Regions from separate parts of the Streptomyces sp. CNZ287 genome, predicted to be linked through region 1. Evidence: predicted binding sites of a transcription regulator. Region 1 holds the regulator's gene; each other region holds the start of a gene.
The links. The regulator HrcA, encoded in region 1, represses chaperone genes, less so after heat shock. The targets are predictions, from matches to a motif close to TTNGCACTCNGNNNNNCNGAGTGCNAA.

Region 1 (9,670 bases):
GCGACCACGGGACCGCGCGGTGCGTCCATCGGATAGCTGACGGGCCGGAGCCCGCGGCCCGCGTCCCAGCCGACGACGCGCCGCGCCAGCTTCTCCACGACGAGCTGCGAGGTGTGCCCGCCGCGGTTGTCGCGGACGTCGACCACCAGCCCCTCGCGGGCGACTTCGACGCGCAGGTCGCGGTGGAGCTGCGCCCAGCCGGGCCCCTGCATGTCGGGTACGTGGAGGTAGCCCAGGCGGCCGCCGGAGGCTTCGTGCACGTACGCGCGCCGGCCGGCGACCCATGCGTGGTAGCGCAGCGGTTCCTCGTCGGCGGTGGGGACGATCACCGCGTAGCGCACGTCGCCGCCGTCGGCGGGGAGCACGCTCAGCTCGACGGGCTTGCCCGCGGCGCCCACCAGCAGCGGCGCGGGCCCGGCCAGCGGGTCGACGGGCCGGCCGTCGACGGCGACGATCGCGTCGCCGGGGCGGACCGCGGCGCCGGGCGCGGCCAGCGGGGAGCGGGCGTGCGGGTCGGAGGTCTCGGACGGCAGGATCCGCTCGACGCGCCACGTGCCGTCGTCCCCGCGGGTCATGTCGGCGCCGAGGAGGCCCTGCCGCCGCTCCGGTGCGCCCGCGGGCGCGCCGCCGCCCGGGGGGACGACGTACGCGTGGGACGTGCCCAGCTCGCCCTGCACCTCCCACAGCAGGTCGACCAGGTCGTCGTGGGTGGCGACGCGCTCCAGCAGCGGCCGGTAGCGCTCCAGCACGCCGTCCCAGTCGACGCCGCCGAGGTCGGCGCGCCAGAAGTGGTCCCGCATCAGCCGGCCGGCCTCGGCGTACATCTGCCGCCACTCGGCGGCCGGGTCGAGCGACTGCCGTACGCGGGTGAGGTCGACGGTGACGTTGTCCCCGTCGCCGTCGTCGACGTGGCTGGCCTTGCGGTCGGCGGGGACGACCTTCAGCTTGCCGTCGGTGCGCAGCAGGATCCGGGTGCCGTCGCCGGTGACGGTGAAGCCCTCGGCGTCGTCGGCGAGTTCCTCGACGCGCTGCTTGCCGAGGTCGTAGCGCTCCAGCCGGCTGGTGGGCCCGTCGTCCTCGGGGCCCGCGGCGTCGGTGCCGAGGACGCCGCGCAGCGGGTGGACCAGCCACAGCAGGCCGCCCTCCGCGGCGCGCAGGGTCGAGTAGCGGGCGGCCTCGACGGGGAAGGGCAGGATGCGGTCGGCGAGGCCGTCGAGGTCGATGCGGGTGACCGGCGGGGTGTCGCCGGAAGGCGAGCCGGCGTCGTCGCCGTCGTCGGAGGTGCCGCGCTCGGGGGGCCGGCCGTGGCGCTGCGGGCCGAACGGCGAGGGCGTCTCGGCGGCGAGCGTGATCAGGTGGGGGCGGCAGGCGTACGGGAACGACAGGTCGAAGACGTGGCTGTCGTAGACCGGGTCGAAGGCCCGCTCGGAGAGGAACGCCAGGTGCTTGCCGTCCGCGGTGAACGCCGGGGAGTAGTCGCGGAAGCGCAGCGGCGTGGCCTCGGCGACGGCGAGCCCGTCGGTGGTCGCGAGGCGCAACTGCCGCAGCTCGCCGGGGCCGGGGTGGGACCAGGCCAGCCAGGCGGAGTCGGGCGAGAACACCAGCCCGCCGGCGTCGCCGTACGCGCTGGTGTCGACCTCGCGCACGTCGCCGGAGGCGCGCTCGACGAGGAGCACCCGGCCGTCGTGCGAGGCGACGGCGACGCGGCTGCCGTCCGGCGCGACGGCCAGCCCGGTGACCCGGCCGAGGCGCCCGGCGGCGACGCGGCGGGGCGTAGCGCCGGTGTCGCGGCCGGCGGCGGGGATGAACTCCAGCGCGTCCTCGCCCTCGGCGTCGGTGACGAACACGACGTGCTCGGCGCCCTCTGCGCGGAAGACCCGCGGCATCCGGGCCCGTACGCCGGGCTCCGCGGCCAGCGCGCGGGCGGGGCCCTCGCGGTGGGTCACCCAGTGCAGGGTGCCGCGGATCTCGACGGCGCTGCCGCGGCCGGTGTGGTCGGGGCGGGCGGCGCCGAGGTTGTGGCGGGCGCGGAGCGGGCGGGGGCGCAGGTCGGTGCGCTGGCCGCCGAGGCGGATGTCGAGGCGGCGGGGCTCGGTGCCCTCGTCGAGTCCTTCGAGGAGCCAGAGTTCGCCGGCGCTGGCGTAGACGACGCGGGTACCGTCGGTGGCGGCGTGGCGGGCGTAGAAGCCGCCGAGGGGGGTGTGGCGGCGCAGCGCGGCGTACGCGTCGGGGGCGTCGGTGTCGGCGGAGTACAGCGCGCCGGTGCCCTCGTGGTCGGAGAGGAACGCGAGCCGCCCGCCGGCCCACAGCGGGTACTCGGCGTTGCCGAGGACGGCGTCCAGCTCGGCGGGGCGGGTGAACTCCGCGTCGGCGGCGGTGCGCAGCCAGAGCCGGCCCGCGGTGCCGCCGCGGTAGCGCTTCCAGTACGCCGCCTCCCGGCCCATGCCCGCGGTGAGCAGCGCGACGCGGCCCTCGGGCCCGTACGCGACGTTGCCGACGGGTCCGAACGGCAGCGTGTGCGCGGGGCCGCCGCCGGGCGGCACGGCGCGGGCCCAGGTGCGGCGCAGCGAGTACTGGCCGTGGGTGGTGAGCGCCAGCACGTCGCCGTCGGGCGTCCAGCCGCGTACGGAGGTCTTGCCGCTGCCCCAGTACGTCAGGCGGACGGGGGCGCCGCCGTCGACGGGCGCGGTGAGGACCTCGGGGGCGCCGTCGCGGGTGGAGGTCCAGGCGACGCGGGTGCCGTCGGGGGCTATGCGCGGATGGTCCACCGGCATGTTGTCGGCGCTCACCCGCCAGGCCCGGCCGCCGTCGACGGGCGCGGCCCAGACGTCGTCCTCCGCCGTGAAGGTGATCAAGTCGCCGTGCAGGTGCGGGAATCGCAGGTAAGCAGGCTGAGTCACGTCGATCATCCCATCATGCGGAAGCGGTACTCACCACCGCTTTGCGGTGCGGTGTGACCTTCGTCCTGTACCCGCCCCGTCCGGGGACGGAACGAATCGGGACGTAATTGTGAACACCTTGGGAAAACCCCCTGTTTCCCGCGCGCGGAGGGTCAGGATCCGGGCGTACCCCACGCCTCGCTCCGCTCGCTCAGGACCACCGCCCGGTCGCGGCGAGCACCACCGCGCCCGCCGCCGTCCCCGCCGTGGAGGTGCGCAGCACGCTCGGGCCCAGCCGGTACGCCCCCGCGCCCGTGCCCTCGAACGCGGCCAGCTCCTCCGGCGCGACCCCGCCCTCCGGGCCGACCACCAGCACGATCTCGCCCTCCTCCGGCAGCGCGGCGGCGGCCAGCGGCGCGGCGCCCTCCTCGTGCAGCACGGCCGCGAACGCCGCGTCCGCGAGCAGCGGCAGCAGTTCCTTCGTCGCGTGCAGTCCGGCGACCTCCGGGAAGCGCAGGCGGCGGGCCTGCTTGCCCGCCTCGCGGGCGGTGGCGCGCCACTTGGCCAGGGACTTCTTCCCGCGCTCCGCGCGCCACCGGGTCACGCAGCGGGCCGCCGCCCACGGCACCACCGCGTCCACGCCGGTCTCGGTCATGGTCTCGACGGCCAGCTCGCCGCGGTCGCCCTTCGGCAGCGCCTGCACGACGGTCAGCCGCGGGCGCGGCGCCGGCTCCTCGCGCACCTCGGCGCAGGTCACCAGCAGCCGGTCGCGGCCCTCCGCGCCGGCCACGGTGCCGTACGCGCCGCGCCCCGCGCCGTCGGTGAGCACGACGTCCTCGCCGGCGCGCAGCCGCCGTACGGACACCGCGTGCCGCCCCTCGGGGCCGGTCAGCGCCAGCACCGCGCCGGGGCGGGCGGCGTCCAGCACGGCGGGCTCGGCGACGAACACCGGGGCGGTCACAGCAGGCCGCCCGAGGCGTCGCCGGCCGGCTTCGTCGTGCCGCTGAGCGCGTCGGCCAGCTCCCGGGCCAGCACCTCGACCAGCTCCGCGGCGGGCAGTTCCCGCGCCAGCCGGTAGCCCTGGCCCGCCCAGAGCGCCATGCCCTGCGGGTCGCCGACGCGGGCGGCGGCGGCGCGCAGCGGGGAGGTCAGGTGGTGGACCTGGGGGTAGGCGGCGGGGGCGTACGGGCCGTGCTCGCGCACGAACCGGTTGACCAGCCCGCGCGCGGGGCGGCCGGAGAAGGCGCGGGTCAGCTCCGTACGGGTGAACACCCCGCCGGTGACGGCCCGCTTGTGCAGCGCGTTGGCACCGGACTCGGGGCAGACCAGGAACGCGGTGCCGAGCTGCGCGGCGGCGGCGCCCGCGGAGAGCACCGCGGCGATCTGCCCGCCGCGCATCAGCCCGCCGGCGGCGATCACGGGCACGTCGACGGCCTCCAGCACCTCGGCGAGGAGCGTGAGCAGCCCGCGGCCCACGTCGTCGTCCCGCGGGTCGTTGCGGAAGCCGCCCTGGTGGCCGCCGGCCTCGACGCCCTGCACGCACACGGCGCCGGCCCCGGCGGCCTGCGCGCGGCGCGCCTCGACGACGTTGGTGACGGTGACGACGGTGTACGTCCCGGCGCGGGCGAAGGCGTCGAGTACGGCCGCCTCGGGGCAGCCGAAGGTGAACGACACCAGCGCCACCGGCTCGTCCAGGAGTATCGCCACCTTGGCGTCGAAGGCGTCGTCCGTGCCGGCCTCGGCGTCCCCCAGCGCCGTGTCGTACCACTCGACCTCGCCGGCCAACTGCTCGGCGTACGCCTCGATCTGGGCCGGGTCGGGCGGCGAGGGGGGCTGGGGCATGAACAGGTTGACGCCGAAGGGCCGGTCGGTGACGGCCCGGAGCTGGCGGATCTCCTCGTACATCGCCTCGGGTGTCTTGTAGCCGGCGGCGAGGAACGCCAGGCCGCCGCCCTCCAGCACCCCGGCGGCGAGTTGCGGGCAGGATGCGCCACCGGCCATGGGCGCCTGCACGATCGGGAAGGTGAAGAGATCGTTCAGCTCGGTGGGCATGGCTCAATCCTGTCATGCAGGTCGGACGCCGGCGGCCCGCGCCGGATCGTGGTATCCGCGCGTCTTCACGCACTTGGGGACGGCTGACGTCCCACCCGCAACACCCGTCGCACGGGCCGCACGGAGGCGGCCCGGCGAGGCCCCCTGCCGGGAGCTAGGTCCTGTCTGGCACCTAACGCCGTCCGCCCTCTGGGCGGGCTCCCCCACAGCGCGCTGCGCACACGCGGGCGGTACCCCAGACGCAGGCGGGATTTCCAGACAGGGCCTAGCGGCCGCTCCAGGCGTCCTTCAGCCGCGAGAACAGCCCCTGCTGGCCCGGTTTGAACTGGCCCTGCGGACGCTCCTCGCCGCGCAACTGGGCGAGTTGGCGAAGGAGCCGCTCCTGCTCCGGGTCCAGCTTCTGCGGCGTCTCGACCTCCACGTGCACGACCAGGTCGCCCCGGCCGCCGCCGCGCAGATGCGTCACACCGCGCTGGTGCAGCGGAATCGACTGCCCCGACTGCGTACCGGGACGGATGTCGACCTCCTCAAGACCGTCGAGCGTCTCCAGATTGACCTTCGTGCCCAGGGAGGCCGCCGTCATCGGGATCGTCACCGTGCAGTGCAGGTCGTCGCCGCGGCGCTGGAAGATCGGGTGCGGCAGCTCGCGGATCTCCACGTACAGGTCGCCCGCGGGGCCGCCGCCGGGGCCGACCTCGCCCTCGCCCGCATGCTGGATGCGGGTGCCGGTGTCGACGCCCGCGGGGATCTTCACCGTGAGCGTACGCCGCGAGCGCACCCGGCCGTCGCCCGCGCACTCGGGGCACGGCGTGGGCACGACCGTGCCGAAGCCCTGGCACTGGGGGCAGGGCCTGGAGGTCATGACCTGGCCGAGGAAGGACCGGGTGACCTGCGAGACCTCGCCGCGGCCACGGCACATGTCGCACGTCTGCGCCGACGTGCCGGGCGCCGCGCCCTCGCCGTTGCAGGTGCCGCAGACCACCGCGGTGTCGACCTGGATCTCCTTGGTGGCGCCGAACGCCGCCTCCTCCAGCTCGATTTCGAGCCGGATCATGGCGTCCTGGCCGCGGCGGGTGCGCGAGCGCGGCCCGCGCTGCCCCGCCTGGCCGAAGAAGGCGTCCATGATGTCGGAGAGGTTGCCGAAGCCGCCGGCGCCGAAGCCGCCGGCCGCGGCGCCGTTCTGCGACAGGGGGTCGCCGCCGAGATCGTAGATCTGCTTCTTCTGCGGGTCCGACAGCACCTCGTAGGCGGCGTTGATCTCCTTGAACCGCTCCTGGGTCTTCGGATCCGGGTTCACGTCCGGATGCAGCTCGCGGGCGAGTCTGCGGAACGCCTTCTTGATCTCCTCCTGCGACGCGTCACGTCCGACGCCGAGGACCGCGTAGTAGTCCGTGGCCACTTATGACTCCGCCAGGATCTGTCCGACGTACCGTGCCACTGCGCGTACCGCTCCCATCGTTCCGGGGTAGTCCATGCGGGTAGGTCCGACCACGCCGAGCTTGGCGACGGCTTCACCGGTGTCGCCGCCAGAACCGTATCCGACGGAGACGACCGAGGTGGAGGTGAGCCCCTCGTGGTCGTTTTCATGGCCGATACGCACCATCACGCCCGGTTCCTTCGCCTCACCGAGCAGCCGCAGGAGCACCACCTGCTCCTCCAGCGCCTCCAGCACCGGCCGGATGGTGAGCGGGAAGTCGTGGTCGAACCGGGTGAGGTTGGCGGTGCCGCCGATCATCAGCCGCTCCTCCGTCTCCTCCACCAGCGTCTCCAGCAGCACCGACAGCACGGTCTGCACCGTGCCCCGGTCGTCCGCGGGGAAGGGGTCGGCCAGGTCTGCCACCAGCCGCGGCACGTCGGAGAACCGGCGGCCGACGACGCGGCTGTTGAGCCGGGCGCGCAGGTCGGCGAGGGAGTCCTCGCTGAACGGCGCCGGGCAGTCGATCAAGCGCTGCTCGACCCGGCCGGTGTCGGTGATGAGCACGAGCATCACGCGCGCCGGGGCGAGTTGGAGCAGCTCGACGTGGCGCACGGTCGAACGGGTCAGCGACGGGTACTGCACCACCGCCACCTGCCGCGTCAACTGCGCCAGCAGCCGCACCGTGCGCCCCACGACGTCGTCGAGGTCGACGGCGCCGGACAGGAAGTTCTGGATCGCCCGCCGCTCGGCCGCGCTCAGCGGCTTGACGTCGGCGAGCTTGTCGACGAACAGCCGGTAGCCCTTGTCGGTGGGGATGCGGCCGGCGCTGGTGTGCGGCTGGGCGATGTACCCCTCGTCCTCCAGGGCGGCCATGTCGTTACGCACCGTCGCCGGGGAGACACCCAGGTGATGCCGCTCGGTGAGCGCCTTGGAGCCGACCGGCTCCTCCGTACCCACGTAGTCCTGGACGATGGCGCGCAGCACTTCGAGCCGGCGCTCGCTGAGCATGCTGCCCACCTCCGCACTCGGGGTCCGTCCGGTCGTTCCGCCGCTGGCACTCGACGGCGGGGAGTGCCAGGGTTCCGGGCCAGTGTACGGCCGGGTAGGGCAGCCCGGGCAAGGAGGCCGGTCACGTTATAGCGTCGGGGTATGGGTGGCGGTTGGGAAGAGCTCGCCCCGGACGTCCTGCGGCGCCGGCTGCCCCGCTGGGACGCGACGGCGGGTGCGGTGGCCGGAGCGGAAGGCGTACTGCTCGTGGACACGGGCGCCTCGCTGCGGGAGGGCGCGGAGCTGCGACGGGCCGTACGGGACCGCTTCGGCCGCCCCGTGACCCGTATCGCGCTCACGCATCCGCACTTCGACCACGTGCTCGGCACCGCGGCCTTCGCCGGCGCCGAGGTCTACGGGCCGGCGGGCATGGCCGCGTACCTGCGCGGCCCCGGCGCGGACGAGCTGCGCGCGGACGCCGTACGCCACGGGCTGGACCGCGACGCGGCGGCGGAGGCCGTCGACGTCCTGGTCGCCCCGCGGCACGCGGTCTCCGGCACGTACCGGCTGGACCTCGGGGGCGGCCGGGAGGTGCTCCTGGCCGAGCTGGGCGCGGCGCACTCGTCGCACGACATGGCGGTCTGCGTCCCGGGCCGCCCGGCCGTGGTGTTCTGCGGCGACCTGGTCGAGGAGTCAGGACCCCCGCAGGCGGGCCGGGACGCGGACCCGGCCCGCTGGCCGGCGGCGCTGGACCGGCTGCTGGAGCTGGGCGGTTCCGGGGCGGTGTACGTGCCGGGGCACGGGGCGGCGGTCGGGGCGGACTTCGTACGGGCCCAACGCGACGAACTCGCGCGGCGCTTGTCGTAATCTCACTTCCGTGCGCCGCTACGACACCGACCTCACGCCCCCCTGGAAGAAGCCGCAGCAGCCCGCCCCCGAGGTGCCGGCCGAGCCCGACCTGGTGGTGGAGGAGGTGGCGACGGGCTTCTGCGGCGCGGTCATCCGCACGGAGAAGACCGCGGAGGGCCCGACGGTGACGCTGGAGGACCGCTTCGGCAAGCACCGGGTGTTCCCGCTCACCCCGCGGGGCTTCATGATCGACGGCAGGGTGGTGACGCTCGTACGCCCCGGCCGTACCCGCCCCGCGGGCCCCCTCCTCTCGGCCTCCGGCTCGATCGCGGTCCGCGACCACACCGCGCGCGTGGCCCGCGCCGGCCGCATCTACGTCGAGGGCCGCCACGACGCGGAGCTGGTGGAGCGCGTCTGGGGCCACGACCTGCGGGTCGAGGGGGTGGTGGTCGAGTACCTGGAGGGCGTGGACGACCTGCCGTCGGTGGTCTCCGCCTTCGCCCCCGGCCCGGACGCGCGCCTGGGGGTGCTGGTGGACCACCTGGTCCCGGGCACGAAGGAGTGGCGCATCGCGGAGTCGGTGACGAGCACCCACGCGCTGGTGGTGGGTCACCCCTACGTGGACGTCTGGGAGGCGGTCAAGCCCGCGTCGGTGGGCATCGCGGCCTGGCCGAGGATCCCGCGGGGCGAGGACTGGAAGACGGGCGTCTGCCGGGAACTGGGCTGGCCCCCGGACACGGGCGCGGCGTGGCGCCGGATCCTGGACTCGGTACGGACGTACCGCGACCTGGAACCGGCGCTGCTGGGCCGGGTGGAGGAACTGATCGACTTCGTCACGGCCCCGGCTTCCTGAGGGGTTCCGGGGAGAAGCCCCCCGCGGCGGACGGCGTTGTCTCACGTTCCACGAAACCGCACTCTTTGTGTCCGACCGCGCACAGAACCGGCCCCGCCTCCTACCCTGGTGCCGCCTGGCTGCTCGCCCAGGCCCACCGCGACGCCGGCCCGCGGGACTTCGACGCCGCCGACGACGTCAACCGCGCGGCCATCGACTACCTCCGCCCGCTGCTGGCCGAGGCCGATGACCGCGTGCTGGCCATCGCCGGCGCGCTCGACTTCGAGCTGGGCTACACCGCCGCCCGCCGCGGCGCATCCGGCACAGCGTGGGCGCACTGGGACGACGCGCGCGACAAGGCCGGCCGGCTGCCCGCCGGTTACTACCACCCCGTCACCAGCTTCGGCGCGGCCATCATGGGCGCGCACGCGGTCACGGTGGCGGTGGAACTGCATGCCGGAGGCGAGTCCGTACGGCAAGCGGCGCGCGCTGACGCCGCCGTGATCCCCAGTCACCCGCGCCGGGCTCGGCACCGCATCGAGGAGGCCCGCGGCCACCAGCTCAACGGCCAGCCGGACGTCGCACTGGCAACACTGGAAAAGGCCAACGCCGCGGCTCCCGAGACGATCCGCTACAACGGGTACGCCCGCCGGA
Region 2 (9,670 bases), on a different contig from region 1:
GGCCGCGCCGGCGCTCGCCGCCTCGTACGAGGCGCTGGCCCACCGGCACAGCCCGCTCCGCCCGCGGTCCTGACCCCGCCCGGCGACTCCCGACGACGACCGATGCACCGGCGACCCGCCCTCCGTCCAGGCGCGGACCCCGCCCACGGCACCGGCCGCGCCGGAGAACGCGGACGAGTCGGATCTGTCGGATACGCCGGGCGTACGGGCTCAGCCCCGCGCGCCGGAGGCGTCCCCCGCGCCACCCGCACCACGCACCGCCCCCGCGCCACGCACGCCCCGCACCGACGTACGACGCCGGCGCCGACGCCGCCCGGTGGCCCGGCGCGCCCCGCGCGCCTGGCGCCCGTGGCGGCGGTCCGACCGCCGGCGACCGCACCACGCAAGCCGCCGTGACCGACCCCACCGCCGCGTGCGCGCACCGCCCACCGCGCGCCACGCACCGTATGGAAAGAGCCGCTCCGACATGCCCTCTCCCTCAGCAGACATCCGCCGGGAGCTGGAAAACCTGACCACCGAGGCGTTCCGTCCCGAGCTGGCAGAGATCGACCGTCTCTCCAGCCTGGAGATCGCCGGAATCATGAACGAGGAGGACAGCGGGGTCCCGGGCGCTGTCGCCACGCAACTGCCGCGGATCGCCGCCGCCATCGACGAGATCGCCGAGCGCATGGCCCGCGGCGGCAGACTGTTCTATCTGGGCGCCGGCACCGCGGGCCGGCTCGGGGTGCTGGACGCCAGCGAGTGCCCGCCGACGTTCAACACCGACCCGTCGCAGGTCGTCGGCATGATCGCCGGTGGTGACGTGGCGCTGCGGACCTCCACGGAGGGCGCGGAGGACAGCGAGGAGCTGGCCGCGGCCGACCTGGCGGCGGCGGAGCTGGGGCCCGACGACGCGGTCGTCGGCATCTCGGCCTCCGGCCGCACGCCGTACGCCGTCGGCGGTGTGACGTACGCCCGCGGTCTGGGGGCGCTGACCGTCGGGCTGTCCTGCAACGCCGGTTCGCCGCTGGGCGCCGCCGCGCAGCACGCCATCGAGGTCGTCGTGGGCCCCGAGCTGATCGCGGGGTCGACGCGGCTGAAGGCGGGCACGGCGCAGAAGCTCGTGCTCAACATGCTGTCGACGATCACGATGATCCGGCTCGGCAAGACGTACGGGAACCTGATGGTCGACGTGCGCGCCTCCAACGAGAAGCTGCGGGCCCGTTCGCGGCGCATCGTCGCACTGGCGACGGGCGCGGGCGACGAGGAGGTGGAGGCCGCCCTCGCCGAGACCCACGGCGAGGTGAAGAACGCGATCCTCACCATCCTCGGCGGCGTGGACGGCAGCACGGCGGAGCGCCTGCTCGACGCCTCACACGGTCACCTGCGAGTCGCCCTGAAGTCCGCGACCGACGTGAGCTGAGCCCGGCGGTGTCGGCAAGGGGTCGTTGACCGGAGGGTGCCCCGGTCGGCGCCGGCCGGGGGCACCCGGCCGCCCCTCCCCCGCCGCACCCGCGGGCTGCCGCCGCCGCATGCCCACGCACCGCCGCCGCGTGCCCACACGCCCGAGGGCGGCACCCCCTGCGGGGTACCGCCCTCGGTTCGTCAGCCCGTCCGCCGTCCGCCGCGGCCGCGGCGGACGTACGGACTTCGCGATCCCGATCAGAAGTCCATGTCGCCGCCGGGCATACCGCCCCCGGCCGCGGCCTTCTCCTTCTCCGGCTTGTCGGCGACGACGGCCTCGGTGGTGAGGAAGAGGCCCGCGATCGACGCCGCGTTCTGCAGCGCGGAGCGGGTCACCTTGGCCGGGTCGAGGATGCCCTCGGCGATCATGTCGACGTACTCGCCGCTGGCGGCGTTGAGCCCGTGACCGGCGGTCAGGTTGCGCACCTTCTCCACCACGACGCCGCCCTCGAGGCCGGCGTTGACCGCGATCTGCTTCAGCGGGGCCTCCAGGGCCAGCTTCACGGCGGACGCGCCGGTGGCCTCGTCGCCCTGGAGCTCCAGCTTCTCGAAGACGTGGCCGGCCTGCAGCAGGGCCACGCCGCCACCGGCGACGATGCCCTCCTCGACGGCCGCCTTCGCGTTGCGCACGGCGTCCTCGATGCGGTGCTTGCGCTCCTTCAGCTCGACCTCGGTCGCGGCGCCGGCCTTGATGACGGCCACGCCGCCGGCCAGCTTGGCGAGCCGCTCCTGCAGCTTCTCGCGGTCGTAGTCGGAGTCGCTGGCGTCGATCTCGGCCCGGATCTGGTTGACCCGGCCCTGGACCTGCTCGCTGTCGCCCGAGCCGTCGACGATGGTGGTCTCGTCCTTGGTGATGACGACCTTGCGGGCGCGGCCCAGCAGGTCGAGCGTGGCGCTCTCCAGCTTGAGGCCGACCTCCTCGGAGATGACCTGGCCACCGGTGAGGATGGCGATGTCGCCGAGCATGGCCTTGCGGCGGTCGCCGAAGCCCGGGGCCTTGACGGCGACGGACTTGAAGGTGCCGCGGATCTTGTTCACCACGAGGGTGGACAGGGCCTCGCCCTCGACGTCCTCGGCGATGATCAGCAGCGGCTTGCCCGACTGCATGACCTTCTCCAGGAGCGGCAGCAGGTCCTTGACCGCGCTGATCTTGGAGTTGGCGATGAGGATGTACGGGTCCTCGAGCTCCGCCTCCATGCGCTCCATGTCGGTGGCGAAGTAGGCGGAGATGTAGCCCTTGTCGAAGCGCATGCCCTCGGTGAGCTCCAGCTCGAGCCCGAAGGTCTGCGACTCCTCGACGGTGATGACGCCTTCCTTGCCGACCTTGTCCATGGCCTCGGCGATCAGCTCGCCGATCTGGACGTCGCCGGCGGAGATGGAGGCGGTGGAGGCGATCTGCTCCTTGGTCTCCACGTCCTTGGCCTGCTCCAGCAGGGCGGCGGAGACGGCCTCGGTGGCCTTCTCGATGCCGCGCTTCAGCGCCATCGGGTTGGCGCCGGCGGCCACGTTGCGCAGGCCCTCCTTGACCAGGGCCTGGGCCAGGACGGTCGCGGTCGTCGTGCCGTCACCGGCGACGTCGTCCGTCTTCTTCGCGACCTCCTTGACCAGCTCGGCGCCGATCTTCTCGTACGGATCCTCGAGCTCGATCTCCTTGGCGATGGAGACACCGTCGTTCGTGATCGTGGGGGCGCCCCACTTCTTCTCAAGGACGACGTTCCGGCCCTTGGGGCCGAGGGTGACGCGGACGGCGTCGGCGAGCTGGTTCATGCCGCGCTCGAGGCCGCGCCGCGCCTCCTCGTCGAACGCGATGGTCTTGGCCATTGTGTTGAGTCCTCCCGGACAGGGGGGTCGTCTGTGTCCGGACCGCGCTGGCGCCCGCGACGGACGGTCCGCGACCCGCGTGGTTCCCTCCCACCCGGCGTGCGGACCTCACCGAACCGGTCCCGTGCTGTCACTCTCACGGGGAGAGTGCTAACGCCAATGATTAGCACTCGCCCCCTGCGAGTGCAAGCGGGTAGGGGCTTCTCATGCGCAGAGCGGAACCGGACCGCGGCACCGCACAACAGGCGGCGGAGGACGCGGACAGGGGCGGACATGGGCGGATACGGGGAGCGGGCAGGGGCGGAGCACGGACAGCAGAGGGCCCGCACCCCGGGGGGTGCGGGCCGTCGCGAGTCGTCCGTGGTCGATGCCCGGCGCTCAGCCGCTGACGCGGACCATGTCTGCCTGCGGCCCCTTCTGGCCCTGCGAGATCTCGAACTCGACCCGCTGGCCTTCCTCGAGGGTGCGGTATCCGTCCATCTGAATCGCGCTGTAGTGGACGAAGACATCCGCACCACCGTCGACCGCGATGAAGCCGTACCCCTTCTCCGCGTTGAACCACTTGACGGTGCCCTGAGCCATTCCAAACTCCCCTATTGCTGGCCCTTACACAGGACCGCACTCCGCGGACCCGGGTCAGACCTCACCCCCGGATACACGCCGGGGCGTGCGCCGGAACGCGTCGACCGCGGCTGAATGTATCCGCACAGATGCCCAGTGCAACAGGTCAATCGGACGAGAATTCTACGGACACGCGATCGGCATTTTTCCGATCAATTTCCGCCATTCCATGACAACTCGGGCAGGGCATAACTCACCATCACGACAATTAACTCTCCGCATTTGCGCGGAACTTGTCGCGTTCTCATATGCGTGGAGCATGGGCCACGAGGGGGGAACGCCCCAACCCTATCGCGTGTCATGACATGCGAACGGCCCCACTCCGGATCAGTGGGGCCGCACACGCGCACGCGGGGTTCAGCAGCCTCCGGCGACCGCCGGAATGATCGAGATCCCGGCCCCCTCGGGAGTGGGAGTCTGCAGGCCATCGGCGAAGCGGACGTCATCATCGTTCACATAGACGTTCACGAAGCGGCGCAGCTTGCCTTGATCGTCCAGCACCCGTCCTGCGATGCCGCGGTGGTTCTTCTCCAGGTCTTCGATCACCTCGGCCAGCGTCGCGCCCTCGGCGCTCACCTCTGCCCGCCCGTCGGTATACGTACGGAGGATGGTCGGAATTCGGACGTTCACGCTCATGATGCGAGGCCGGCCTCTCGGAAGGAGTCGAGTGTGGGACGAATGATCGCGCTCGGCCCCGTGGTGGGAGCGACCGCGTCGAGGGTCTTCAGGCCGTCGCCCGTGTTGATCGCGACGGTGGTCCCGGCCGGGTCGATCCGGCCGTCCGCGACGAGCTTCGCCAGCACGCCGAAGGTCACGCCGCCCGCCGTCTCCGCGAACACACCCTCGGTGCGGGCCAGCAGCTTCACCGCGTCCACGACCTCGGCGTCCGTCACGTCCTCCACCGCGCCGCCGGTGCGGCGGGCGATGTCCAGCACGTACGGGCCGTCGGCCGGGTTGCCGATGGCGAGGGACTTGGCGATCGTGTCGGGCCGCACGGGACGTACCACGTCGTGACCGTCCTTGAAGGCCCGCGAGACCGGGGAGCAGCCGGCCGCCTGGGCGCCGAAGATCTTGTACGGGCGCTCCTCGACCAGCCCGGTCGCGATCAGCTCCTTCAGCCCCTTGTCGATCTTCGTGAGCTGGGAGCCGGAGGCGACGGGTATGACGATGTTGTCCGGGAGCCGCCAGCCGAGCTGCTCGCAGATCTCGTACGCGAGGGTCTTGGAGCCCTCCGCGTAGTACGGGCGCAGATTGACGTTCGTGAACCCCCAGCCCTCGCCGATCGGGTCGCCGATCAGCTCCGAGCAGAAGCGGTTCACGTCGTCGTACGTGCCCTCGATGCCGACGACGTCACCGCCGTAGACCGCGGCCATGACGACCTTCGCGTGCTCCAGGTCGTACGGGATGAAGACGCACGAACGCAGTCCCGCCCGCGCCGCGGCCGCGCCGACCGCGCCCGCCAGATTGCCCGTGGAGGAACACGACAGCGTGGTGAAGCCGAAGGCGCGCGCCGCCTCGACGGCGATCGCGACGACGCGGTCCTTGAAGGAGTGCGTCGGGTTGCCCGAGTCGTCCTTGACGTGCAGCGCGCCCGTCACGCCCAGCTCGGCGGCGAGCCGGTCGGCGCGGTGCAGCCGGGTGAACCCGGGGTTCAGGTTCGGCTTGCCCGCCACGTCCGCGGGGACCGGCAGCAGCGGCGCGTACCGCCAGATGCTCCGCGGACCCGCCTCGATACGGGCCCGCAGCCGGGCGGCGGACCCGGCGTCACCGCCGGGGAGTTCGTACGCCGCCTCCAGCGGCCCGAAACACGACTGGCACGCGAACACCGGACCCAGCGGCACCCGCTCCCCGCACTCCCGGCACGACAGCGCGACGGCAGGGCCCAGATCAGGGCCGCCGTCGACGGCGGTGGGGGTGGGAGCTGTGTCTACAGCCATACTGGCGAGGCCCTCTCTCCTCATCTTCCCCGCGACGCATCTCGCCGCAGGACGGAATTGGCACCATCACCGTCCGGGGCCTCGCAGCGTCGCGAGTACCGGACGGAGGGTTGCCGGGGCTTCAACGGGCCGTTCCCTCTGCCCCTCTGGATGAGCTCTGTATGGCGCGGGTCCGGCGGGGCCGCCCGGCGCTTTTGTCCGCGCGCGGACCCCGACATAGGGACGTCACGCACGTTGTTCAAGACTGTAACCGACGACCAGGACAGTTGTGAGGGCCGTCCGATACGCGAGACGGCTCACACACCGGGCAGGACACCGGCAAGGGGAGGCCCGCAGGTGCTCGATGACGTGGAGCAGTGGCTGAGGACGCGGTCCTGGTCCGCGGCGGACCGGCCGGACGCGCGGCTGCTGGCGGCCAAGCGCGCGCTCGGGGCGCGCGGGACGGTGAGCGTGGTGCTGCCGGCGCTCGACGAGGAGGCCACGGTCGGGTCGATCGTCGCGGCGATCCGCGCGGAGCTGATGGCTCCCGACGGCGGGCTGGTGGACGAGCTGGTCGTGATGGACTCCGGCTCCACGGACCGTACGGCGGAGGTCGCCGCCGCGGCGGGCGCGCGGGTCGTGCACCGCGACGAGGTGCTGCCGCGGATGCCGGCGGTGCCGGGCAAGGGCGAGGTGCTGTGGCGGTCGCTGCTGGTGACGCGCGGCGAGATCGTGTGCTTCGTGGACGCGGACCTGCGGGACTTCGACACGGCGTTCGTGAGCGGGATCGTGGGGCCGCTGCTGACGGATCCCGGCGTGGAGTTCGTGAAGGCGGTGTACGACAGACCGCTGGGTACGGGGGCGGCGACCGGACAGGGCGGGCGGGTGACCGAGCTGGTGGCCCGGCCGCTGCTGAACCTGCACTGGCCGCTGCTGGCCGGCTTCGTCCAGCCGCTGGGCGGTGAGTACGCGGCGCGCCGGTCGCTGCTGGAGCGGCTGCCGTTCCCGGTCGGGTACGGGGTGGAGCTGGGCCTGCTCGTCGACGCGCTGCACACGGTGGGGCTGGACGCGCTGGCGCAGGTCGACGTCGGCGTCCGCCGGCACCGGCACCAGGACGACCGCGCGCTGGGGCGCATGGCGGCGGCGATCTACCGCACGGCGCAGGTACGGCTGGCGCGGGGGCACCTGGTGCGGCCGCGGCTGACGCAGTTCGACCGGGGGGCGGAGGGGGCGTTCGAGCCGCGGACGTACGGGGTGGACACGGAGGAGCGGCCGCCGATGGGGGAGATCCGGGAGTACGTGGAGCGCCGCGCGGCATAGCCCTCGCCGGGCGGGCGACGGCGGGTGGGGGTCTCCCCGCACCCGCCCCTTCCCGAACCCCGGGGGCTCCGCCCCGGGACCGGACAGGGCTGCGCCCCAGCCCCCAGCGGAGGCGCGCCCGGCACCCCAGCGGGCTCCGCCCCGAGACGCCGGGGGCTCCGCCCCCAAACCCCCGCGGGGCTCCGCCCCGAGACCGGACAGGGCTACGCCCCAGCCCTCGCGGAAGCGCGCCCGGCACCCCAGCGGGACTCCGCCCCCGAGGACCCAGCGGGGGCTCCGCCCCCAAACCCCCGCGGGGCTCCGCCCCGGGACCCGGCGGGGAGCTCCGCCCCCGAGCCCCCGGGGCTGCGCCCCAGACCCCCTCGGGGCTCCGCCCCGGGACCCCGAAGGGGCCGCGCCCCGGACCACACAGGGCTGCGGCCGGCCTTGTTGAGGCCGCGCCGCCCGAGACCTCCGCGAGGCTCGCCCCGGGGCCGACCGCGCTGCCGTACCTCCCACGGGCCCCTCGGATCCCGGAGCCTCCGGTCCCACCGGCCCACGTGCCCCACCGGTATCGGCCACACCGTCCCGGTTGCGTTTCAGAGGGCCCTGCCGTGGCTAGGCTCGGCGCATGGTCGTGTCGCCCGGTGCTCCCCTGCTCGTCGCGTCCAACCGCGGGCCCCTCTCGTACGCCGTCGGCGACGACGGTGCGCTCGTCGCCAAGCGTGGCGGTGGCGGGCTCGTCTCCGGGCTCAGCGCCGTGGGGCCCGAGGCCGGTGCGCTGTGGGTGTGTGCCGCGCTGGGTGACGGGGACCGGGAGGCCGTGCGGCAGGGGGTGGCAGAGCCCGGGGTGCGGATGCTCGGCATCGACCCGGACGTCTTCCACGACGCGTACAACGGCGTCGCGAACTCCGTCCTGTGGTTCGTCCACCACATGCTCTACGACATCCCCGTCGCCCCCGTCTTCGACGCCGCGTTCCGCCGCCAGTGGGCCGCGTACGAGACGTACAACCGCGCCTTCGCCGACGCCCTCGCCGACGGTGCCGCCGAGGGCGCGGCGGTGCTCGTGCAGGACTACCACCTGTGTCTCGTCCCCGGCATGCTCCGTGAGCGCCGCCCCGACCTGCGCATCTCGCACTTCACCCACACCCCCTGGGCACCCCCCGAGTACTTCCGGCTCCTCCCCGACGACATCGCCGCCGCCCTGCTGCGCGGGCTGCTCGGCGCCGACCGCGTCGGCTTCCACACCCGCCGGTGGGCCGAGGCGTTCGCCGGCTGCTGCCGCGAGGTGCTGGGCGGGGAGGCCGACGTCGCCTTCGCCGGGGAGGAGGCGCGGGGTGAGCGGACGACGTGGGTCGACGTGCACGCCCTCGGCGCCGACGCCGACTTCCTGCGCGAGCGGTCGCGGCGGCCGGACGTCGCCGAGCGGATGGCCGCCCTGCGCGAGCAGATCGGCGGCGCGGACCGCGAGGTCGTCGTGCGGGTGGACCGCACCGAGTTGTCGAAGAACATCGTCCGCGGGCTGCTCGCGTACCGGCGGCTGCTGGAAGCGCGGCCGGAGTGGCGCGGGCGGGTGGTGAAGCTGGCGTTCGCGTATCCGTCGCGGCAGGACCTGGCGGTGTACCGCGACTACACCGCGGAGGTGCGCCGCCTCGCCGCGGAGATCAACGAGGCGTACGGGACGGACGGCTGGCAGCCGGTCGTGCTCCACGTCGAGGACGACTTCGCCCGCTCCCTCGCCGCGTACCGGCTGGCGGACGTGGCGCTGGTCAATCCGCTGCGGGACGGGATGAACCTGGTCGCGAAGGAGATCCCGGTGGTCTCCGACGACGGCTGCGCGCTGGTGCTGTCCCGGGAGGCGGGCGCGTACGCGGACCTCGCCGAGGACGCGCTCGTGGTGCACCCGTACGACGTGGAGGCCACGGCGGACGCGCTGCACGCGGCGCTGACGATGCCGCGCGACGAGCGCGCCCGGCGGACGAAGCGGCTGGCGGCGGCGGCCACGGCGCTGCCGCCGCAGGCGTGGTTCCTCGCGCAGTTGGACGCGCTGCGGGCGTAGCCGGCGGTACGGGCCGCGCGCGACCCCTCAGCGGCGGTGGCGCTCCTGGAAGCGGGCCGCCTTGGCGCGGTTGCCGCACCCTTCCATCGAGCACCAGCGGCGGCGGCCGTTCTTGCTGACGTCGTAGAACCACAGCACGCACTCGGGGTTCGCACAGCCGCGGACCCGCTCCGGGTGCTCCTCGTAAAGCCGGACCAGATCGGCCGCGGCGACCCAGGCCGGCAGCCACGCGGGGTCGTCCACGACGATCTCCGAGGTGGCCCGCCCGGCGCGGAGCAGGGGGCGGCGGGCGCCGTGGGCCAGTATCTCGTCGAGCGGCCGCTCGTCGCCGTCGAGGGCGGCGCGCAGGGCGGCGCGGGCGGTGGTCAGCGGCTCGCGCACGGCGGCGGGGTCGGGGACGTCGGCCGCGGGACCCGACAGGCCGTGCTCACCCAGCCAGCGGCTGACGCCGTCGGGCTCGTAGAAGAAGTCGACGGGGCTCCCCTCGTCGATCCACCAGGTGTTCACCAGG
Region 3 (9,670 bases), on a different contig from region 1:
GCCTGCCACGCGGTACGCCCCTTCCGGTACGGCGGCCGCAGGGCCGCTCTTCCCCAGTCTTCCCCCGGCCCGTCCTCATGCTGCACGCACCGGTCCGCCCCGCCTGCTCCGCCCGACGGTAGCACCCGCCGCCGCGCGCCCGGGGCGGCCGCGGCCGGAGTCACCGGCCCGGCGGACGCGCTCCGGGCACCCCTTCCGCGCGACTACCCTGAAGGGCGTGCTGCTCGCCATGGATACCGCCTCCCCCGCCGTCACCGTCGCGCTCCACGACGGCGACCCCGCGTCGCCCGCGCTCGCCGCGTCGCACCAGGTCGACGCCCGGCGCCACGGCGAGCTGCTGCTGCCCGCCGTCGACCGGGTGCTCGCCGAGGCGGGCCGCGGGCTCGGGGAGCTGGCCGGCGTCGTCGTCGGCGTCGGCCCCGGTCCCTACACCGGGCTGCGGGTGGGGCTGGTGACCGCCGAGGTCCTCGGCATGACGCTCGGCATCCCCGTGTACGGGGTCTGCACGCTGGACGGCATCGCCTACGCCGCCGGCCGCGACGGCGCCGGCGGCATTGACGGCCCGTTCGTCGTGGCCACCGACGCCCGGCGCAAAGAGGTGTACTGGGCGCGCTACGCCGACGCCCGCACCCGCGTCACGGACCCGGCCGTCGACCGGCCCGCCGACCTCGCCGGACAGGTCGCGGGCCTGCCCGCCGCCGGGGCGGGCGCCGAGCTGTACCCCGAGGCGTTCCCCGACGCCCGGCCCCCGGCGCACCCGCACGCCGCCGCCCTCGCCGCGCTGGCCGCCGAGCGCCTCGCGGCGGGCACCGAGTTGCTGCCGCCCCGCCCGCTGTACCTGCGCCGCCCCGACGCGCAGGTCCCCGCCGCGTACAAGGCGGTCACCCCGCGATGACCCCGCGCCCGGACACGTACGAGAGCGGCCCATGACCGCCGTCGCCCTGCGCGAGATGCGGTGGTGGGACATCGACCCCGTGCTCGCCCTCGAACGGGACACCTTCCCCGAGGACGCCTGGTCCCCGGCGATGTTCTGGTCCGAGCTGGCCCACGCCCGCGGCCCCGGCGCCACCCGTGCGTACCTCGTCGCCGAGGACGAGGCCGGCCGCGTCGTCGGCTACGGCGGCCTCGCCGCGCTCGACGGCACCGGCGACATCCAGACCATCGCCGCCGCCCGCGACCACTGGGGCACCGGCCTCGGTCCGCGCCTGCTGGAGGCGCTGCTCGCCGCCGCCCGCCGCTTCGGCTGCCGCGAGGTGCTGCTGGAGGTGCGCGTCGACAACGTGCGCGCGCAGCGCCTCTACGAGCGCCACGGCTTCGCCGTGATCGGCGTCAGGCGCGGCTACTACCAGCCCGGAAACGTCGACGCGCTCGTCATGCGCCGTACCGAGAAAGAGTGACGCCCCCCATGGCAGACGAACCCCTGGTGCTCGGCATCGAGACGTCCTGCGACGAGACCGGTGTCGGGATCGTCCGCGGGCACACGCTGCTCGCCGACGCCATCGCCTCCAGCGTCGACGCGCACGCCCGCTTCGGCGGCGTGGTGCCCGAGGTGGCGAGCCGGGCGCACCTGGAGGCGATGGTCCCGACGATCGGGCGGGCGCTGCGCGACGCCGGGGTGGCGGCCCGCGACCTGGACGCGATCGCGGTGACGGCGGGCCCGGGGCTCTCCGGGGCGCTGCTCGTCGGGGTGTCGGCGGCCAAGGCGTACGCGTACGCGCTGGGCAAGCCGCTCTACGGCGTCAACCACCTCGCCTCGCACATCGCCGTCGACCAGCTCGAACACGGCGCGCTGCCCGAGCCGACGATGGCCCTGCTGGTCTCCGGCGGACACTCCTCGCTGCTGATGTCCGCCGACATCACCGCCGACGTCCGCCCCCTCGGCGCGACCATCGACGACGCGGCGGGCGAGGCGTTCGACAAGGTCGCCCGCGTTCTCGGACTCGGCTTCCCCGGCGGCCCGTTCATCGACAGGGCCGCGCGTGAGGGCGACCCGGCCGCGATCCGCTTCCCGCGCGGCCTGACGGGCCCGCGCGACCCCGTGTACGACTTCTCCTTCTCCGGTCTGAAGACCTCCGTCGCCCGCTGGGTGGAGGCCAGGCGCGCGGCGGGGGAGGACGTGCCGGTGGCGGATGTGGCGGCGTCGTTCCAGGAGTCGGTGGCGGACGTGCTGACGCGCAAGGCGGTACGGGCCTGCCGGGACAACGGCGTCGGGCACCTGATGATCGGCGGCGGCGTGGCGGCGAACTCGCGGCTGCGGGCGATGGCCGAGCGCCGCTGCGAGGACGCGGGGATCGTGCTGCGGGTGCCGCGGCCGAAGCTGTGCACGGACAACGGGGCGATGGTCGCGGCGCTGGGCGCGGAGATGGTGGCGCGGGGGCGGGCGGCGTCGGACTGGGAGCTGTCGGCGGACTCGTCGCTGCCGGTCACGGAGACGCACGTACCGGGGCACGAGCACGCGCCCGGGCACGGCCACGACCACGTGCACGAGCTGGCGAAGGACAACCTGTACTCGTGACCGTCATGGCGCTGATGTGGGAGGCCAGGGCCGCGGCCGGGCGCGGCGACGAGCTGCTGGCGTGGGCGCGGGCGCAGCGCCTGCCCGCCCGGCCGCTGCGGCGCGAGACGTTCCGCGCGCCGGGGGACCGGGTGCTGGTCATCACCTGGTGGGACGCGGACTGCGGCAACCGCGAGGCCCCCATGCCGGAACTCGGGGACCCGGACGCGGGACTGCTGGCCCGGCCGGTGCACCGGTGGCGGTTCACGTCGCTGGGGCCGGACGGCCCAGAAGCACCGTAGGGGCGCCGGCGACGCGGGTGAGGAAGACGGTGCAGGACACCGCGGCCGGGCCGGTGAGCTTCAGCTTGCGCCGCAGCTCCTCGGGTTCGACGGCGGAGCCGCGCTTCTTGACGGTGACGCTGCCGACGCCGCGTTCGCGGAGCAGGGCGCGGAGCTTCTTGACGTGGAAGGGGAGCGTGTCGGTGATCTCGTACGCCGTGGCGTACGGGGTCCGCACCAGGTCGTCGGCCGTGACGTACGCGATGGTGGGATCCAGCAGCCGCCCGCCGGCCTGCGCCGCCACCTCGGCGACGAGGTGCGCGCGGATGACGGCGCCGTCCGGCTCGTACAGATAGCGCCCCACGGGGCCCGCCGGCGGGTCGGGCAGGCCGCGGCCCACGAGGGTGGCGCCGCCGGGCAGCAGGGTCGCGCGGCGGCGGCCGGGGGAGACGGCGCCGGATGCGGCGCCGAACCAGAGCACGGCCTCCTTCACGTCGCCGGCGTCGGAGACCCACTCCGCCTCCGCGGCCTCCGGCACCGCCTCGTGCGGGATGCCGGGGGCGACCTTCAGCGCGGCGTGCGAGACCCGGCCGGCGACCTCGACGGCCCAGGACAGCGGCGGGGAGTACGCCTCGGGGTCGAAGACGCGGCCGCGCCCTCCGACCCGCCGCGCCGGGTCGACGAAGACCGCGTCGTATCCGGAGATGTCCACGTCCCCCACCTCCGCGCAGCGCACCTCGACCCGCTCGGCGACCCCCAGCGCCGCCGCGTTGGCGCGCGCGGCGGCGGCCGCCGCCGGGTCCCGGTCGACGGCGAGCACCGCGATCCCGGCCCGCGCCAGCGCCACCGCGTCGCCGCCGACGCCGCAGCACAGGTCGGCGACCCGGTCGACGCCGAGCGCCGTGAACCGGGCCGCGCGGTGCGCCGCCACCGCCGTACGGGTGGCCTGCTCGACGCCGTCGGGGGTGAAGTACATCCGCGCCGCGTCCGCCCCGAACTTCGCCGCCGCGCGCTGCCGCAGCCGGGCCTGCCCGAGCGCGGCGGAGACCAGCTCCGCGGGGTGGGTGCGGCGCAGCCGGGTGGCGAGGGCCAGTTCGTCGGCGGGGTCGTGCTCCCGCAGCTCGGCGAGGAGCGCCTGCCCCTCGGGGGTGAGGAGGGCGGCGAGGGGGTCGTCGGGGGCGTCGGGGCCGTGCATGGGCCCATTGTCCGCTGTCCGCCGTACGGGCGCTGGTACGGCGTGGCGCCGTGACACCCCGTTCCGTACTGGAAGGATGCGGGCTCCGGAACTAATACGACAAAAGGATAAAATGCTCCCACGTGCCCGACCATGCACCGGCCTCCTCGCCCTGGCCGCCACCGCCGCGCTCCTCGCTTCCGCCTGCTCCTCCGGCACCGCCGGGCCCGACCACCCCCGCCCCCTCACCCACCCCGACGGGGACGCCAAGCCCGCCATCGCCGGCGGCCTGGCCGCCGCCCCCGCCCGCGCGCTCGCCCGCACCGCGGAGCACCAGCAGCGCGTCCACGCGCAGCGGCTCGCCGCCGCCCGCACCTGGGGCCTGAAGGCCGCCCCGCTGCTGCCGCCGGCCCCGCCGCGCAGCAAACCCGCGCTCGCCACCGAACCCGGCTACGAGGCGAAGGGCGGCGGTCCCGGCCTGCCGCCCGTCATCACCCGGGTGCCGACCGACGACCGCGTGATCTTCCTGACCATCGACGACGGCTACCGCAAGGACCCCGAGCTGCTGCGCATGCTGCGCGAACTCGGCGTGCCCGTCAGCGCCTTCCTCGCCGACGAGGTCGCGCGCGACGACTACGGCTACTTCCGTGACCTCCGCGACCTCGGCACCACCGTCAGCAACCACACCCTCCACCACCCCAACCTCCGCGAACTGCCCTACGCGGCCCAGCGCGAGGAGATCTGCGGCCAGCAGCGCGTCCTGGAGCGCGAGATGGGCACCAGGCCGCGGATCTTCCGCCCGCCGTACGGCAATTACGACGCCGACACCCTGCGCGCCGCCAAGGAGTGCGGCATCGATCTCGTACCGCTCTGGCAGCAGGAGGCGTTCCCCGGACGCTGGACGTACTCCCGCGCGGACACCGCGTTCCACCCCGGCGATATCGTGCTCACCCACTTCGAAGGACCTTCCGAATTCGGCGGCACGATGACCGACATGCTCCGTACGGTGCTCCGTAAGGCGAACGACGAGGGCTTCGCCGTTGCTCGCTTGGAGGCTTACGTATGAGGCGCACCCGCCGCTCCGGGCGGCGGTCGTCAGCCGCCGCGATAGCCGCCGTCTGCCTGCTCGCGCTCACCGCCTGCGCGGACGCGGCCAGGCCGACCGAGGAGTGGTTCCCGCAGGGCGCGGAGGAGTCCGCCGCGCCCGGGGACGGGCGGGCGGACGGCAAGCCGGGCGCGCGGCACGCGGGGCGTACGCCGCGGGCGCTGCCCGGCGGCGACGGCACGGCCCGCAAGGACGTCCCCCGCGCCACCGGCCCCGGGGCGTACCGCCGCTGGGGCCTCGACCGCCCCCTCGCCGCGCCGCCCGCGCCCCCCGCGAGCCGCCCGGTGCGGCCGGGGGACTCCGGGCTGCCGGCGGTCGCGGGCCGGGTGCCGACCCGGGACAAGGTCGTCTTCCTCACGATCGACGACGGCTGGGACAAGGACCCCGGGTTCATCCGGATGGCGGCCGATCTGCGGCTGCCGTTCAGCATGTTCCTCTCCGACTCGGCGGCCGGCGGGGACTACGGCTACTTCGAGGAGCTGCGGCGCCTCGGCAACTCCGTCCACGGCCACACCCTCACCCACCCGGACCTCACCTCCCTCCCGTACGCCGGGCAGCGCCGCCAGATCTGCCGGCAGCAGGAGCGCGTCGCCGGGGCCTTCGGCGTCCGCCCGACGCTCTTCCGGCCGCCCTACGGCACGTACGACGCGGCGACGCTGCGGGCCGCGGCCTCCTGCGGCGTCCGCGCGATGCCGCTGTGGCGGGCCGACATGAAGGCGAGCGGCCTGGAGTACCGCAGCGGCGACCGGCTGCGCCCCGGCGACATCGTGCTGGCGCACTTCCGGGGGCCCGAGCAGCAGGGCGGGCGGACGATGACGGACGTGATGGCGGAGTTCGTACGCGAAGTCCAGCGGCAGGGCTTCACGGTGGCCCGCCTGGAGGACTACATGTGACCCGGACGGGGGCGCGGCCGGTATGACTGTACGGCCGGCGGCGGGCGACGCGGGTGGCAATCTGGCACTCGGCTTGACCGAGTGCTAAAGGGCGGCATAACCTCGGCTCTGGCACTCCCCCGGGGAGAGTGCCAACACAGCGACGAGGCGGATCCGGCACCCGCGACGACGGATCCTCCAGGATCGCCACCCCAGACATTCAACCCCGCGAGATCTCCGAAGGGGGAGGTCGGATCGTGACGACCGCCAGCACCAAGGTTGCCATCAAGCCGCTTGAGGACCGCATCGTGGTCCAGCCGCTCGACGCCGAGGAGACCACGGCCTCGGGCCTGGTCATTCCGGACACCGCCAAGGAGAAGCCCCAGGAGGGCGTCGTCCTTGCCGTCGGCCCCGGCCGCTTCGAGGACGGCAACCGGCTTCCGCTCGACGTCTCCGTCGGCGACGTCGTTCTCTACAGCAAGTACGGCGGCACCGAGGTGAAGTACAACAACGAGGACTACCTCGTCCTCTCGGCCCGCGACGTGCTCGCGATCATCGAGAAGTAATCGGGGCGCTTCCCGCTTCTTCCCACACCAGGCCGCGCCCCGGATCCGTTCGCCGAGCAGGACATATCGAAACGGGCCGGGGCGTCGGCGCTCCCTACGGCGCCCCTTGAGAGGACCCACGTTCCATGGCGAAGACTCTGAAGTTCGACGAGGACGCCCGCCGCGCTCTTGAGCGCGGCGTGGACAAGCTTGCCGACACCGTGAAGGTGACGATCGGCCCCCGCGGCCGCAACGTCGTCATCGACAAGAAGTTCGGCGCCCCGACCATCACCAACGACGGCGTGACCATCGCCCGGGAGATCGAGGTCGAGGACCCGTACGAGAACCTGGGCGTGCAGCTCGTGAAGGAGGTGGCGACCAAGACCAACGACATCGCGGGCGACGGCACCACCACCGCCACCGTGCTGGCCCAGGCACTGGTCCGCGAGGGCCTGCGCAACGTGGCAGCGGGCGCCTCCCCCTCCGCGCTCAAGCGCGGCATCGACGCGGCCGTCGCGGCGATCTCCGACGAGCTGCTGAAGGCCGCCAGCCCGATCGACTCCAAGTCCGACATCGCCGCGGTCGCCGCGCTCTCCGCGCAGGACGACCAGGTGGGCCAGCTCATCGGCGAGGCCATGGACAAGGTGGGCAAGGACGGGGTCATCACCGTCGAGGAGTCCAACACCTTCGGCCTGGAGCTGGACTTCACCGAGGGCATGGCCTTCGACAAGGGCTACCTGTCGCACTACATGGTCACCGACCAGGACCGCATGGAGGCGGTGCTGGAGGACCCGTACATCCTCATCAACCAGGGCAAGATCTCCTCCATCCAGGACCTGCTGCCGCTGCTGGAGAAGGTCATGCAGGCCGGCTCGGCGAAGCCGCTGCTGATCGTCGCCGAGGACGTGGAGGGCGAGGCGCTGTCCACCCTCGTCGTCAACAAGATCCGCGGCACCTTCAACTCCGTCGCCGTCAAGGCCCCCGGCTTCGGCGACCGCCGCAAGGCGATGCTCGGCGACATGGCCACCCTCACCGGCGGCACCGTGGTCTCCGAGGAGGTCGGCCTCAAGCTCGACCAGGTCGGTCTTGAGGTGCTGGGCACCGCCCGCCGCGTGGTCATCACCAAGGACGACACCACGATCGTCGACGGCGCCGGCAAGGCCGACGAGGTCGCCGGCCGGGTCGCGCAGATCAAGGCCGAGATCGACGCCACGGACTCCGACTGGGACCGCGAGAAGCTGCAGGAGCGGCTGGCGAAGCTGGCCGGCGGCGTGTGCGTCATCCGCGTCGGCGCGGCCACCGAGGTCGAGCTGAAGGAGAAGAAGCACCGCCTGGAGGACGCCATCTCCGCCACCCGCGCGGCGGTCGAGGAGGGCATCGTCTCCGGCGGCGGCTCGGCCCTCGTGCACGCCGCGAAGGTGCTGGAGGACGGCCTCGGCCTCACCGGCGACGAGGCCACCGGCGTGGCGGTCGTGCGCCGCGCGTCGGTCGAGCCGCTGCGCTGGATCGCGGAGAACGCGGGCCTGGAGGGCTACGTCATCACCTCCAAGGTCGCGGAGCTGACCGCGGGCCAGGGCTTCAACGCCGCCACCGGCGAGTACGGCGACCTGGTGAAGGCCGGCGTCATCGACCCGGTGAAGGTGACCCGCTCGGCGCTGGAGAACGCGGCGTCGATCGCCTCGCTCCTGCTGACCACGGAGAGCGCGGTCGTGGAGAAGCCGGAGCCCGAGGAGGACGCGGGCCACAGCCACGGCCACGGCCACGGCCACTGACCTCCGGTCGGTACCACGGGCACCACACACCGCAGGGCCTCGCCTCCGCAAGGGGACGAGGCCCTGCGGCGTGCGCCCCCGCCCGGCCCGGCCCTCCGGGCCGGCCCGGAGGCCCGGTGCGGCGGAGCCGCGAGGGGCACGGGGTCCCGGGGGCGGAGCCCCGGGTTCCGGGAAGGGGCGGGGCCGGGAACCACCTCCCCTCCCCACGGTGCCGGGCCCGGTCGGGCGGCGGCCCGACCCGCTACTGGGGCCCGTACTTGCGGCCCGCCCCCGTCGACACCCGCCCCAGCAACCCCCGCGGCACCAGCTTCGCCGCCCCCATCAGCGCCTTGTACCGCGGATCGGGGATCGACACCGTACGTCCCCGCCTCAAGTCCCGTAGCCCCTCCGCCGCCACCTTGTCCGCGTCCAGCCACATCCACCCCGGGATGTCGTCCGTCCCCATCCCCGCCCGCTCGTGGAACTCCGTCCGGATGAACCCCGGGCACAGCACCATCAGCCGCACCCCGCTCCCCGCCAGATCCCGCGCCACGCCCTGCGTGAACTGCACGACCCACGACTTGCTCGCCCCGTACGTCCCCCGCGGCACGAACGCCGCCACCGACGCGACGTTCACCACCGCACCCCGCGACCGCTCCCGCATCGCCGCCGCCGCGGCCGTCGTCAGCCGCAGCACCGCCTCGCAGTGCACCTTCAGCATCGTCAGCTCGTCGGCGAGCGTGACCTGGAGGAAGCGCCCCTTCAGCCCGAACCCCGCGTTGTTCACCAGCAGGTCCACCGGCTGCCCCGCACCGGCCTCGCCGAGGCGCTTCTCCACCGCCGCGATGCCCTCCTCCGCCGCCAGGTCCGCGGGCAGCACGGACGTCTCCACGCCGTACCGCTCGTGCAGCTCCGCGGCCTGTGCGTGCAGCCGCTCCGCCGTCCTGGCGACGAGCACCAGGTCGTACCCAGAAGCCGCCAGCCGGCGCGCGAACGCGGCGCCCAGGCCGGCCGTCGATCCCGTAATCAGCGCAGTCGTCATGTCCGCACGCTAGCGGGCCGAGGTCAGGACACGGTCGGCATCCCGGTCAGCACGAGGTCAGCGGCCGGCCGGTGCGCCCGGTCAGTGCCCGCCGTGTCCCTCCCCGCCGCCCGGCGGGCGCCCGGCCTTCTCACCCGGGTTCACGACCGCGAACTGGCCCATCATCCCGCCGTCCTCGTGCGACAGCAGATGGCAGTGGTACATGTACGGCACGTCCGGATCGGGCGGCCCGTCGAAGCGCAGCACGAGCTTCACCTCCCGCCCGTTCGGTACGTACACCGTGTCCTTCCGCCCGCGCAGCTCCGGCGGCGGCGGTTCGCCGTCCACCTCCAGGACCCGGAACTGCACGTCGTGGACGTGGAAGTTGTGCGTGATGCCGTCCCGGTTGCGCACCGTCCAGATCTCG

Region 2: groL (chaperonin GroEL) is a predicted target of HrcA. The motif match lies at 3,392-3,418, and genes of this name have one in related genera.
Region 3: groES (co-chaperone GroES) is a predicted target of HrcA. The motif match lies at 6,009-6,035, and genes of this name have one in related genera.

Annotation. Positions count from the first base shown of each region.
Region 1 is NZ_VISV01000005.1:156,075-165,744, forward strand. It holds gene FB457_RS12675 (S41 family peptidase) at 1-2,909, opposite strand, end outside; gene FB457_RS12680 (16S rRNA (uracil(1498)-N(3))-methyltransferase) at 3,091-3,840, opposite strand; gene FB457_RS12685 (nitronate monooxygenase) at 3,837-4,931, opposite strand; gene dnaJ (molecular chaperone DnaJ) at 5,197-6,330, opposite strand; gene hrcA (heat-inducible transcriptional repressor HrcA) at 6,331-7,356, opposite strand; gene FB457_RS12700 (MBL fold metallo-hydrolase) at 7,498-8,202, shown strand; gene FB457_RS12705 (DUF3097 domain-containing protein) at 8,213-9,037, shown strand; partial or broken gene FB457_RS12710 (XRE family transcriptional regulator) at 9,148-9,670, shown strand, end outside.
Region 2 is NZ_VISV01000010.1:73,426-83,095, forward strand. It holds gene FB457_RS19155 (MurR/RpiR family transcriptional regulator) at 1-73, shown strand, start outside; gene murQ (N-acetylmuramic acid 6-phosphate etherase) at 467-1,402, shown strand; gene groL (chaperonin GroEL) at 1,642-3,264, opposite strand; gene FB457_RS19170 (cold-shock protein) at 3,643-3,846, opposite strand; gene FB457_RS19175 (MoaD/ThiS family protein) at 4,243-4,521, opposite strand; gene thrC (threonine synthase) at 4,518-5,822, opposite strand; SAM riboswitch class I at 5,840-5,979, opposite strand; gene FB457_RS19185 (glucosyl-3-phosphoglycerate synthase) at 6,159-7,121, shown strand; gene FB457_RS19190 (trehalose-6-phosphate synthase) at 7,732-9,159, shown strand; gene FB457_RS19195 (CGNR zinc finger domain-containing protein) at 9,187-9,670, opposite strand, start outside.
Region 3 is NZ_VISV01000001.1:635,805-645,474, reverse strand. It holds gene tsaB (tRNA (adenosine(37)-N6)-threonylcarbamoyltransferase complex dimerization subunit type 1 TsaB) at 230-895, shown strand; gene rimI (ribosomal protein S18-alanine N-acetyltransferase) at 927-1,397, shown strand; gene tsaD (tRNA (adenosine(37)-N6)-threonylcarbamoyltransferase complex transferase subunit TsaD) at 1,406-2,515, shown strand; gene FB457_RS02860 (hypothetical protein) at 2,521-2,796, shown strand; gene FB457_RS02855 (class I SAM-dependent methyltransferase) at 2,759-3,970, opposite strand; gene FB457_RS02850 (polysaccharide deacetylase family protein) at 4,083-5,015, shown strand; gene FB457_RS02845 (polysaccharide deacetylase family protein) at 5,012-5,947, shown strand; gene groES (co-chaperone GroES) at 6,184-6,492, shown strand; gene groL (chaperonin GroEL) at 6,618-8,243, shown strand; gene FB457_RS02830 (SDR family NAD(P)-dependent oxidoreductase) at 8,485-9,264, opposite strand; gene FB457_RS02825 (multicopper oxidase family protein) at 9,346-9,670, opposite strand, start outside.